Regions from separate parts of the Enterobacter sp. UNJFSC 003 genome, predicted to be linked through region 2. Evidence: predicted binding sites of a transcription regulator. Region 2 holds the regulator's gene; each other region holds the start of a gene.
The links. The regulator Fur, encoded in region 2, represses iron uptake genes when iron is present. The targets are predictions, from matches to a motif close to ATAATAATGAGAACNACTATCAA.
Positions count from the first base shown of each region.

Region 1: a site for Fur is predicted at 1,847-1,869, ahead of fes (enterochelin esterase). Genes of this name have one in related genera too.
Region 3: a site for Fur is predicted at 1,517-1,539, ahead of exbB (tol-pal system-associated acyl-CoA thioesterase). Genes of this name have one in related genera too.
Region 4: a site for Fur is predicted at 1,790-1,812, ahead of V5P19_RS03790 (TonB-dependent siderophore receptor). Genes of this name have one in related genera too.

Region 1 covers NZ_JBAKHK010000003.1:73,112-76,246, reverse strand. Annotated here, with positions in the region: gene V5P19_RS10500 (TonB-dependent siderophore receptor) at 1-1,778, opposite strand, end outside; gene fes (enterochelin esterase) at 1,882-3,126, shown strand.
Region 2 covers NZ_JBAKHK010000017.1:48,398-51,532, forward strand. Annotated here, with positions in the region: gene ybfE (LexA regulated protein) at 1-102, shown strand, start outside; gene fldA (flavodoxin FldA) at 258-788, shown strand; gene fur (ferric iron uptake transcriptional regulator) at 1,080-1,526, shown strand; gene chiQ (ChiQ/YbfN family lipoprotein) at 1,622-1,948, opposite strand; gene chiP (chitoporin) at 1,994-3,135, opposite strand, start outside.
Region 3 covers NZ_JBAKHK010000012.1:71,773-74,907, reverse strand. Annotated here, with positions in the region: gene V5P19_RS19875 (cytoplasmic protein) at 1-247, shown strand, start outside; gene exbD (TonB system transport protein ExbD) at 294-719, opposite strand; gene exbB (tol-pal system-associated acyl-CoA thioesterase) at 724-1,455, opposite strand; gene metC (cystathionine beta-lyase) at 1,707-2,894, shown strand; gene yghB (DedA family general envelope maintenance protein YghB) at 3,038-3,135, shown strand, end outside.
Region 4 covers NZ_JBAKHK010000001.1:810,947-814,081, forward strand. Annotated here, with positions in the region: gene emtA (membrane-bound lytic murein transglycosylase EmtA) at 1-493, shown strand, start outside; gene V5P19_RS03780 (flagellar brake protein) at 532-1,263, opposite strand; gene V5P19_RS03785 (GlsB/YeaQ/YmgE family stress response membrane protein) at 1,469-1,723, shown strand; gene V5P19_RS03790 (TonB-dependent siderophore receptor) at 1,838-3,135, shown strand, end outside.

The DNA of each region.
Region 1 (3,135 bases), on a different contig from region 2:
CCTTCCAGACCTTCTACCACCGCTTTTGGCACGTTTTCCCACTGATAAATATCGGTGGTGACTTTACTGGTGGACGTCTGGCCGATTGGCGCGTAGCCCGCTTCAATCTTGTCGCGATAGTCGTTACGGAACCAGGTCACGCCCGCCAGCCAGCCGTCGTGTTTCCATTCCAGACCAATCTCTTTGTTGATGCTGGTTTCGGCTTTCAGGTCGTCGTTACCCATCATGTAGCAGCCGACGCCGTCAGAGCTTGCGTAGCATCCTTGGCCTTTGCTGTAGAGCAGGTAGTTCGGGTTGGTCTGGTACAGGCTCGGCGCTTTGTAGGCGCGTGCGATACCCATCTTGAGGGTGAAGTCATCACCCAAACCCTGGGACAGATTCAGGGACGGACTCCAGTTGTTTCCCACGATGGTGTGGTGGTCGAAGCGCAGGGCCGGCGTCAGCATGGTGCTGTCGGTCAGCTCCATGTTGTTCTCTGCGAACAGAGAGAAGATCTCCGCTGAAGAGTACGGGCTGCGATCGTCGCTCATGCCGGGAATGATGCCGCCTTGCTGGGCCTGTGAATTGGAGGTGGAATCCTTCATGCGCTGCTGGTTCCACTCGGTTCCCAGCGTCAGGTTCTGGTTGACCAGGAAATCAATTGGCAGGTTAATTTCGCTGTGCAGCATCACGTCGGAGAGGTCGGTGTCGGTGAATTTATTGCTGTTGAACAGACCTTCCAGACCGCCCGCCAGCCCTTCGCCCAGACGTGAGTTGCGGGTGTGTTCGTACTGCCCCCAGTTGCTGGTGGTGATGCCGTTATCCCAGCCGCCGTTCCAGGTGACCGCGAAGTTCTGACGGTAAATACGGTTGGTCTCTTTACCGTAGTTTTTCTTCACCAGGCCGTTGCTGCTGTTATCGTTATTGGTGTTTTGCGTATCGCCCGCGTAGAGGTTGTTCTGGCGGCTGTAGCCCGCTTCAAATTCCAGGGACTGCATAGGCGCAAAGTCCCAGCGCACCACGCCGTTGATGTCTTTATTCTCTACCCCTTCACGGCCTGCGGGCAGTGTGTCGGCGTAGGCACCGGTACGATCGGATTGATGGCCCTGGTTGATGTCCCACGCATCGGCCTGCGTTTTGTCCAGGTTGCCGTACATGCGGAAGCTGAAATCGCCGCCCAGCGGGCCGCTCAGACTGAAGTTGGTACGCTTGGTGGAACCTTCATCTTTATGTTCTGGCGCGTTCAGGTAGGTGTTCCACGAACCATGCCACTGGCTGTCGAACTTTTTGGTAATGATATTCACCACGCCACCTGCCGCACCGTTGCCGTAGCGTGCCGCGGCCGGACCGCGGATCACTTCGATGCGTTCGATCATCTCAGGCGGAACCCAGCCCGTATCACCGCGGGTATCACGCTCGCCGCGCCAGCCCAGACGAATGGAGTTGCGGCTGGTGACCGGCTTACCGTCAATCATGATCAGGGTGTTTTCCGGCCCCATGCCGCGAATGTCAATATGACGGTTGTTACCGCGCTGGCCGCTGGTGGAGTTACCGGTCAGGTTAACGCCCGGCATGGTACGGATGATTTCAGCGACGTCGCGAGCGGGCGGGTTTTTACGAATTTGATCGGCCGTGATGGTCGATACGCCGGGCGCCTGCAGGTTCTGCTCTGCAGCGGTGATCACCATCGTATCTTCGTGCTGCGCGGTGGTGGTGCTGTCTTCCGCCATGGCGGGCAGCGTGACGCCGTAAATCCCTAAGTTGACCAGCAAGGCCAGAGAGTGAATCTTCTTATTCATTTTACGTCCTGCTTTTATGGTTATTTTATGAACGCGCTTCCCACAGCGCGGGCACTACGCTATTGCAAATGCAAATAGTTATCAATAATATTATCAATATTATTTGTCTTGTAGCAAAAAAAGACGCGATAAATTTGAGGTTATAGTGACGGCGTTAACAACGGGAAGTGAGGCCTGGTGGCAGTCAAAAAACGGGCCTGAATGGGTGCGAGAGCAGGATAACTATCGCGTCACGTTCTGGTGGCGCGATCCGGCAGGCACGCAGACAACATCGGACGTAAAGCGCGTCTGGCTCTATATTACCGGCGTAACCGATCATCATCGAAATGCCCGCCCGCAATCCCTCGAACGCATTCCCGATACTGACGTCTGGCAGTGGCAGGGCGCGTTCAGCCCCGAGTGGCGCGGGAGCTACTGTTTTATCCCCTCTGTGCATGAGCACGTTTTTGCCGATGCGGTGTTTGAAGGCGAGCAGCCCGAGCGCATGGCGCTGCGCGAAGGCTGGCAAAAATTGCTGGCGTATGCGGTTTCCGACCCCCTGAATTCACAAAGCTGGCGCGGCGGGCGCGGTCACGCCGTCTCGGCGCTGGAAATGCCTGAAGCCCCGGTACAGCCGGGCTGGAACCGACCAGATACGCCATACAAAAAGCCTGTCTGCATCGAATGGAAAAGCAATCGGCTGCGTAATCGACGCCGCGTCTGGATTTTTACTACAGGTGAAGAGGGCTCAGAGCGCCCGCTTGCCGTTCTGCTCGACGGCCAGTTCTGGGCCGAAAGCATGCCCGTCTGGTCCGCGCTGACGGCGCTTACCGACGACGGCAAATTACCCCCGGCGGTCTATGTGCTGATCGACGTGATAGATACCGCGCACCGCAGCCGCGAGCTGCCCTGTAACCCAGATTTTTGGCTGGCGGTGCAGGAAGAACTTCTCCCGCGCGTGAAAACAACGGCGTCCTTCAGCGATCGTGCAGACCGTACGGTGGTGGCGGGTCAGAGCTTTGGCGGACTCGCTTCACTCTATGCCGGGTTGAACTGGCCGCAGCGATTTGGCTGCGTGCTCAGCCAGTCCGGCTCGTACTGGTGGCCGCACCGGGGAGGACAGCGGGATGGGCTGTTAATCGAACAGCTTAGAACGGGTGATAAAACCGCGCGCGGGCTGCGCATCGTCCTTGAGGCCGGGCGCAACGAGCCGCTTATCTTCCGCGCGAATCAGGCCATTTATGCCGAACTACAACACACACAGCAGCCGGTTATCTGGCGTCAGGTTGACGGCGGTCACGATGCGCTTTGCTGGCGCGGTGGGCTGACGCAGGGGCTGATGACGCTCTGGCAGCCGCTTATTCATTAACGGAGTCTG
Region 2 (3,135 bases):
GATGCGCTGAATGAACTGGCTGACGCGCGTAATATCAGCCGCAGCGAGCTGATTGAAGAGATGCTGATCGCCCAACTTGAACTGTTGCGCGGCAAGGCATAAGTCTGAAAATTCCCTTTATTTCCCATTTCATGTAGCACAGAGTGCAGTCCTGCGTGATAGCTGTTTCCGCAGGGTTGCCTGTTCTGCTATTATTGCCCTTATCCGTGGACAAATTGTGCCACCATACTATTAAGTTTCAAGAGGTTATTTTACTCATGGCAATCATCGGCATTTTCTTCGGCAGTGATACCGGCAATACCGAAAACATCGCAAAAAACATTCAAAAACAGCTCGGTAAAGACGTTGCCGATGTGCACGACATCGCCAAGAGCAGCAAAGAAGACCTCGAAGGTTATGACATCCTGCTGCTGGGCATTCCGACCTGGTACTACGGTGAAGCGCAGTGTGACTGGGACGATTTTTTCCCAACGCTGGAAGAAGTAGACTTTAACGGAAAGCTGGTTGCGCTGTTTGGCTGTGGCGATCAGGAAGACTACGCAGAATACTTCTGTGACGCGCTGGGTACCATCCGCGACATCATTGAGCCGCGCGGCGCGGCGATTGTCGGCCACTGGCCAACGGCAGGCTACCACTTTGAAGCCTCTAAAGGTCTGGCAGATGACGATCACTTTGTCGGCCTAGCGATTGACGAAGACCGCCAGCCAGAACTGACCGCGGAGCGTGTTGAAAAATGGGTTAAGCAGGTTCGTGAAGAGTTGAACCTGGACGATATCCTTAACGCCTGATAACCCTGCGGCGCAACTCCGGTTGCGCCCGTTGTCCAGGTGAAACCGATTAAATTAATTGCTACAAACTTTTAACTTTTCCGTTCAGACCTGTACAATATCCCCCAGGTAGAAAGTGGGAGCCATCGAATAAGTTTGTCGGTGAGACCACGTTTTTATAAGCATACTTTGCTTGAGACTTGCAGTTTTCATTTAGGCATGGCAGTTCTATAATGAGACGCATTATCCCAAGTGCATTTTCTGTCACTTCTTCTTTAGAAGTGAATCGTTTAGCAACAGGACAGATTCCGCATGACTGACAACAATACCGCATTAAAGAAGGCTGGCCTGAAAGTTACGCTTCCTCGGTTAAAAATCCTTGAAGTGCTTCAGGGTCCAGACAATCACCATGTCAGTGCGGAAGACCTTTATAAGCGTCTTATCGATATGGGTGAAGAAATTGGGCTGGCAACCGTTTATCGTGTGCTGAACCAGTTTGATGACGCAGGCATTGTTACCCGTCATAATTTTGAAGGCGGTAAATCTGTTTTCGAACTGACCCAACAGCACCACCACGATCATCTGATCTGCCTCGACTGCGGCAAGGTCATTGAATTTAGCGATGATTCTATTGAATCACGCCAGCGTGAAATCGCTGCTCGTCATGGTATCCGCCTGACCAACCACAGCCTGTACCTTTATGGTCACTGTACAGAAGGCGATTGCCGCGAAGATGACCATGCGCATGACGCAAAATAAGCTCGCTTTCATACTCTGAGCCAGCCGTAAGGTTGGCTTTTTTTTGCCAAAAAAAAGCCCGGCAGCGAATGCTTGCCGGGCATAGAAATCGCGAATTAATTGTTACTGCTGCGAATTTCCTGCCAGATCTTATCGCAACGCTTTGTCACTTCCTGATCGTTACCCGTTTTACGCGCCTGGATACAGGCCTGATAATCCATCACGCGAACATTTTCCTGCGTAGCAAACTGCTCATGCGCCTTCTCTTTCTTCAGCACATTGAGCACGCTCTGGCAGGCCTCGATTTTCTCTGGCGAACCTTCCGCTGTATTCATGCAAGCACTGTACGCCTCTTTCAGCCGCGTATCTTCTTTCGGCGCCTGAGGTTGAGTGCAGGCCACCAGCCCCGATGCCAGCAACGATACGATGACGATTTTTTTGATCATGTTGGTCTCCATCCCGGCGGGACACGCCCGCCGGAGCGTTCATCAGAAGATAGTGAATGGGGCGATAACCATGAATTTCACGTCACGTTCATCCTGAAAGATGTTGCCGTAACCGCCCGCGTAGCTCGGGATATCGGAATGGTTGTCGTACTGAGTGAAGTGCAGTTTGAACATGGTCCCCTTCGCGCGGCCATCCTGCAGGGTGTAGATTGCGTCCAGGCTGTATGCTGATTCTTTCAGACGATAGTTAGGATCGTAGTAGGCATCCGGTGTGGCCATATCGGCAGGCTTCGCGTCCCAGGCATAAGCATAAGATGCACCCACCGCCCAGCCAGGCAGATTCCAGTTTTTCAGGTCGTACATCGCGCCGAAGAAGACCGCTTTTTCGCCGTCGGCGTTGAAATCAGAACGGTTGTCCCACCAGATATCGAGACGACCGTTTGAAGAGGCATATGTTGGGGTCATACGCTGCAGGAAGTAGCCCTGCTGCCCTTCCGCCTTCACCCATGTCCCTTCCAGACGTAAATCAACCTGACCCACTTTGTAACCGAAGGTCAGCGCCTGCAGCCAAGCAGTACCATCATAAATATCGTTAACGGTGCCATTGCTGGCTTTATCCCGCGTGCCGTAGAACTGGTAACTGGTGCTTAACGGCCCCCCAACGATATCGAACTTGTAGCTCGCTTTCGCAAAATACTGATCGATATACCCTTCAGCCTGACCAAATGCGGCCTCTAGCACCAGATCGTTTTTGAAATCGTACTTCGCGCCCAGCGAGTGGAGATAATCTACTTTGTTTTTTTTATCGTTCTGATAGAACTTGTCCATCTCAATGTGCCACGGCGCTTTGTATTCGTTGGTCCACATATAGGAGAAGCTCAACGCACCGGCATCGCCATAGTCAAAGTTGGCACCGGCTTCCGCACCCTGATAAGTACCTGGCATAAAGCTCCAGTGCGGTGCTAACAGCGTCTGACCGGTTGGCTGGATATAGCCTCCACGCGCCCATACCGGACCATATTTGAATTTTGCCGCGGCCTTATACAAGCTGATACCGCTTTTATCACCGGACCAGTCTTCTTTATACGCTTTGTTACTTGAGGAGAAAGCAATTTCGTTCGGGTGAGCACTGTCGCCGTTTTCCGCCATTTCAATTGCCGTAAAGGCGGCAATATCCAGGCCAA
Region 3 (3,135 bases), on a different contig from region 2:
TCCTCTGCAGGTGAAGGAAGAGATATACGGTGCGGTAATGAATGCCATCATTGAACAGCGGCCCGAGCTGAAAGAGAAAATCCTGGGACGGCTGGAGGCGCATTACCAGTACCTGCTCGCCAGAGAGACCGCAACGCTGCGCCTGACGCGCAAACTGTCTGAAGGTGCGTATCGTACCTCAAACGTCACGTATGTTGCGCTCAATGAAGATGCGCACGCCGACGCCCCTGGCGAAACAAAACGCTGAGCCTTATTTCAGGCAAAAAAAAGCTGACTTTCGCCAGCTCTTCATTTTATTTTGCGGCCGCTTTCTCTTCGCCGACCAGGCCAATCTTCAGGTAACCCGCCTGATGCAGCGTGTCCATTACCCTCATCATGGTTTCGTAGTCGACGGTTTTATCCGCACGGAAGAAGACCGTGGTGTCTTTTTTCCCACCGGTAAGCTGGTCCAGCGCCGGAATAACTGACGCATCCGTCACCGGGTCGTTGCCGAGGAACATGGACTTATCCGCCTTCACCGACAGATAGATAGGTTTTTCCGGACGCGGCTGCGGCTGGCTGGAAGAGGCCGGCAGATTAACCTTCACGTCAACCGTCGCCAGCGGCGCAGCCACCATAAAGATAATCAGCAGAACCAGCATAACGTCGATAAACGGCGTCACGTTGATTTCGTGCATTTCGCCGTTATCGTCCAGATTTTCGTTAAGACGCATTGCCATAAAATTAACCTACGCGCAGTTTAGACGCCGCATGTACCGGTTTAACGGAGCTGGCATTCAGATCAAGGTCGCGGCTTTGTAACAGCAGAACCTGCGCAGCAACGTCGCCGAGGGTCGCTTTGTAGCTGCCAATCATACGCGCGAAGATGTTATAGATAACCACTGCCGGAATCGCCGCAACCAGGCCGATCGCCGTGGCCAACAGCGCCTCTGCGATACCCGGGGCAACAACGGCCAGGTTCGTCGTTTGAGTCTGTGCAATGCCGATAAAGCTGTTCATGATGCCCCAGACCGTACCGAAGAGACCGACGAACGGAGAAATTGCGCCAATAGTCGCCAGATACCCATTCCCACGCCCCATATGACGCCCCACGGCGGCAACGCGACGCTCCAGGCGGAAGCCGGTACGTTCTTTAATGCCTTCGTTATCTTCACTGCCTGCGGAGAGTTCCAGTTCGTTTTGCGCTTCGTTCACCAACAGGGAACTCAGGCTTTTCGCATGGAAGGATGAGATCATGTCGGATGCCTGATCCAGAGAGCGGGCTTCAGCCAACTGCTGCTGTTCGCGCTTGAGGCGACGTTTCTGAGAAATAAGCTCGACGCTCTTACTGAAGAAGATAGCCCAGGTGACAACGGACGCCAGAATCAGGCCGATCATCACAATCTTAACCACGATGTCAGCATGATGATACATGCCCCAGACGGAGAGATCCGTCTGCATCAAATTATTACCCACTCTGTATCTCCAGGACGCAAATTACAAATTCTGACCGTAATAATATCAAAACGTCGTCGAATTGATAGTAGTTCTCATTAGTATTTACATACTGCCGTAATTTCCGCTCACTTTCCTTGCGCTTACGCAGTAAAAATTTCTTATGCGTATTTTTCATAAAATTTTCTGCTTATTCGATACGCCTGCGGATGCAGTTTTTTACAATCGTGGTAGTCTGGACGTCCAGACGTATAAAAACAGGGTTAGCGAACATGACAAAGAAGCATCTTGATACCACGCTGGTACAGGCCGGACGCAGCAAAAAATACACCCAGGGATCGGTCAACAGCGTGATTCAACGGGCCTCCTCGCTGGTGTTTGATACCTTAGCGGATAAAAAAGAAGCGACCCGTAACCGCGCAAAAGGTGGATTGTTTTACGGTCGTCGCGGCACGCTAACCCATTTTTCACTTCAGGAAGCCATGTGTGAACTGGAAGGTGGCGCTGGCTGCGCGCTATTCCCGTGCGGTGCGGCGGCGGTGGCCAACACCATTCTGGCGTTTGTCGAACAGGGCGATCACATCCTGATGACCAACACCGCCTACGAGCCGAGCCAGGACTTCTGTACCAAAATCCTCAGCAAGCTTGGCGTAACCACAGGCTGGTTCGACCCGCTGATTGGTGAAGGTATCGCTGAGCTTATTCAGCCAAACACGCGCATTGTGTTTCTGGAATCGCCGGGCTCTATCACCATGGAAGTGCATGACGTTCCGGCCATCGTGAAGGCCGTGCGCAGCAAAGCGCCGGATGCCGTCATCATGATTGACAACACCTGGGCCGCAGGCGTGCTGTTTAAGGCGCTGGACTTCGATATTGATGTTTCTATTCAGGCAGCCACGAAGTACCTGATAGGTCACTCCGACGGCATGATCGGCACCGCCGTGTCTAATGCTCGCTGCTGGGAACAACTGCGCGAAAATGCCTATCTGATGGGTCAGATGGTGGATGCCGATACCGCCTACATGACCAGCCGCGGCATCCGCACGCTGGGCGTGCGTTTGCGCCAGCATCATGAAAGTAGCCTGAAAGTCGCCGAATGGCTGGCACAGCACCCTCAGGTTGAACGCGTTAACCATCCCGCGCTACCGGGCAGTAAAGGCCACGCTTACTGGCAACGTGACTTTACAGGCAGCAGCGGGTTGTTCTCTTTCGTGCTTAAAAAGCGCCTGAATAACGACGAGCTGGCACGCTTTCTGGATAATTTTACGCTCTTCAGCATGGCCTACTCCTGGGGCGGGTTCGAATCCCTGATCCTGCCTAATCAGCCAGAGCAGATTGCCGCCCTGCGTCCCGGTGGCGAAGTAGACTTCACGGGAACGCTGATCCGACTGCATATCGGTTTAGAAAATGTGGACGATTTAATTGCCGATTTAGCGGCAGGATTTGAGCGTATCGTGTAGAGTGCTGGCTGAAAATGTACTCCCTGGACTCTTTTGTGAACATTACGCTAAGAAAAGTCTGCATGAGTTGCGCCCGCGATCAAACCCAGCGGGCTAATTAGGGAGTACAATAGCGCTATATCTGCTGTTCCACAGGAAAGTCCATGGCTGTTATTCAAGATATTATTACAGCGCTCTGGCAACACGATTTTGCCGCGCTAGCCGACCCTCACGTGGTAGGTATTGTCTATTTCGTGATGTT
Region 4 (3,135 bases), on a different contig from region 2:
GCCGATCAGCGAACAAGCCGGGAAGGCCTGGGGCGTCAGCCCGCGTCTGGTCACGGCGATTATCGCGGTGGAATCCGGCGGCAACCCGACGCTGGTCAGCAAATCAAACGCGGTGGGGCTGATGCAGCTTAAGGCCTCAACGGCGGGCAAAGAGGTCTATCGGTATATGGGTTGGGCCGGACAACCGTCGACCAGCGAGCTGAAAAACCCGGAACGTAATATCTCAATGGGAACCGCGTATTTGAGCATTCTGGAACATGGCGTGCTGAAGGGGATTGAAGACCCGGAAGTGATGCAGTATGCGCTGGTGGTTTCTTACGTTAACGGTGCCGGGGCACTGCTGCGAACCTTCTCATCTGACCGTAAAGAAGCGATTGAAGAGATTAATGGCATGGATAAAGACGAGTTCTTTGAACATGTTGTGAAGAACCATCCTGCACCGCAGGCTCCGCGCTATATCTGGAAAGTGCAGAAGGCGATGGATGCCATGTAATACCGCTGTCGGGCTGCGGCCACGCTGCCCGACGCTCTTCACAGCACTTTATTCGCGCGTTCCCGCGCCTCGCGTTCCAGAGAAAAGATAATGCGTTGAAGCTCGCGTTCTGCACCGGGTCCCACGTTCAGGAAACGGAAGCTCAGACGCGGTGTGGTAATGGTTTCGTTTTTACTGTCGACGACTTTGCGTTCGCTAATGGCAATCAGCTGGGCGTCGAACCAGAATCTGCCCCATCCGCCCATATCCAGTTCGATTTGCGTAAACCGCATGCCTTCTACCAGCCCTTCAGGTTTTGGCGTGTCCATCAGTGCGCCCATGCCGCCAAGCGACAGGTCAAAGAGACGAAAGCGGATCTCTTTTTTGTCCGGCATTTTGGCTCGACAAAAATAGGCTGGCTGAAGGGGAGCGCTGATGCGGAAATATTCGCGCCGCTGGACAAACCAAAGGTTGGTCGGCAGGGGGGTGATGAACGCGGGGAGCCCCTGAAATTCGCGCATTTCGAGCTGCGGCAGCACAAACTCCACCTTTGCGCCCATGGTTTCAGCCATCACAGAGAGCGCTTCCGCCCGCAGCGCGGCACGGTTTTCATACTCCTGGCTGCCCAGGTCGATAACCAGACGCTCCGCAGAGACATCAAGGATTTTGCTGATGAACTGATTGGTCGACCAGCTGATGCGCAGCGGCACCTCCCCCTTTTGCAGGTCGCGTAATACCCCCAATACAGCCAGCGGATTTTGCTTCAGGAACTGCTCACTGTAATTGCTCACGCCATGTGGCTCCTCGATATGTGACAGACTGTCTATGCGTTATCGGCAGCATGAATTGAAACTTAATACAAACCGGTAATTTTTTTGGGGGCAGCGGTAATTTAAGTGGGTGAGATGACAATGGTTTTCCGCTCATCACCTATACTTATGTTACCTGCGCGGAAGGTTTTCTGCGCATGCGTTAAACCTGAAAGAGGACATCGCTATGGGTATTATCGCGTGGATTATCTTTGGTCTTATTGCTGGCGCTATCGCTAAACTTATCATGCCGGGAAATGACGGCGGCGGCTTTATTTTGACCTGCGTGCTCGGGGTCGTGGGTGCCGTTGTGGGGGGCTGGCTGGCGACGATGTTTGGCCTTGGCGGCAGCATCAGTGGTTTCGATCTGCACAGCTTTATGGTTGCTGTGGTGGGGGCGATTGTTGTGCTGGGCATATTCCGGCTACTCCGACGGGCATAAATTTTTTGAAAACGGCTCTCACAGCAGAGCCGTTTTTTTTGTGCGCATCTTGATTTGCTAATCGAAATGATAATAATTGTCGTTCCTAGTTGCATCCAATAACAAGACGACAATATGAACACCTCACGTTTCGCGTTATGTGCGTTGGCAGGAGCCGTGACGCTGGCATTGCAGGCACAGGCTTTCGCCGAAGAATCGACTATTCTGGTGACAGGTTCGGAGCAGGGCAGCACGCTGCCTGGCTGGACCAACAGCGCCACCAAATCGGCCGTGGCTGAAAGTAAAACGCCGCAGGTGATAAACACCGTCTCCGCGCCGCAAATTGAGCAGCGCCATGCGAACTCGATAAACGAAATTCTGCGCTATGCGCCGGGCGTCTCGACAGAGGTCCGGGGTAACACCTCTTACATGAGCGAATATAAAATCCGTGGCTTTACCGTAGACCAGGAATTTTATAACGGGCTGCAGCTACCCTATAACGTCACCGGGAATACCAAGGCGCGCATCGATCCGCTGCTGATTGAAAGCGTCGACATCCTTAAAGGGCCGTCGTCCGTGCTGTACGGCGGGGGGGCTCCGGGGGGGCTGGTGAATATTCAGAGTAAAAAGCCGCAAAAAGAGGCCAAAACCGAACTGGGCTTCACGACCGGAAACCGCAATCTGAAAGAAGGGTATCTGGACGCCACCGGGCAAATTGCCGACAGCGACTGGAACTACCGTTTACTGGGCAAAGCCACGGAGAGTGACGATCAGCCGCACACCACGCGCTATGAAAACTATCTGGTTGCGCCGTCCGTGACCTGGCAGCCAGACGATAAAACGCGCCTGACAATGGATGCGCTGGCGCAAAATACCCCGAGCCTGTCGCCGTCGAATCCGCTGCCGCTCTCCTACCTGCGATCCAAATATGCCGGTCGCCGTGATTATGCCGGGGACGAGTGGAGCGGCTTCAAACAGCGCCAGTGGATGCTGGGCTACAGTTTTGAGCATGAATTTGACAGCGGCTGGGGCTTTAATCAGAAAGCGCGCTACTTCGATGTGGACACCCATCAGCGCAGCGTGTATTCCACCGGGCCGGGCAGCGAGGCGTATCAACTTAATCGTTTTGCCTACACCACGGATGAAGATCTCCAGAGCGTTAACATTGACAGCCAGGTCACTAAGACCGTTGCGCTGGGGGAGTGGAAACACCACCTGCTGGCGGGGTTTGACTACCAGAAGCTGAATTCCCACTTCCACTATCGTTATGCTTCGGCCACGCCGGGGATCGATATGCGCAATCCTGACTATTCGCAGATTGATGAGCACGCGCTGGGCCTGTTTACCGCGCAGAAAAATCGCCTGAGCTATCAGCAGAACGGCTACTACCTGCAGGATCAGGTTGAGTTCGGCGGGCTTAACCTGCTGGCCAG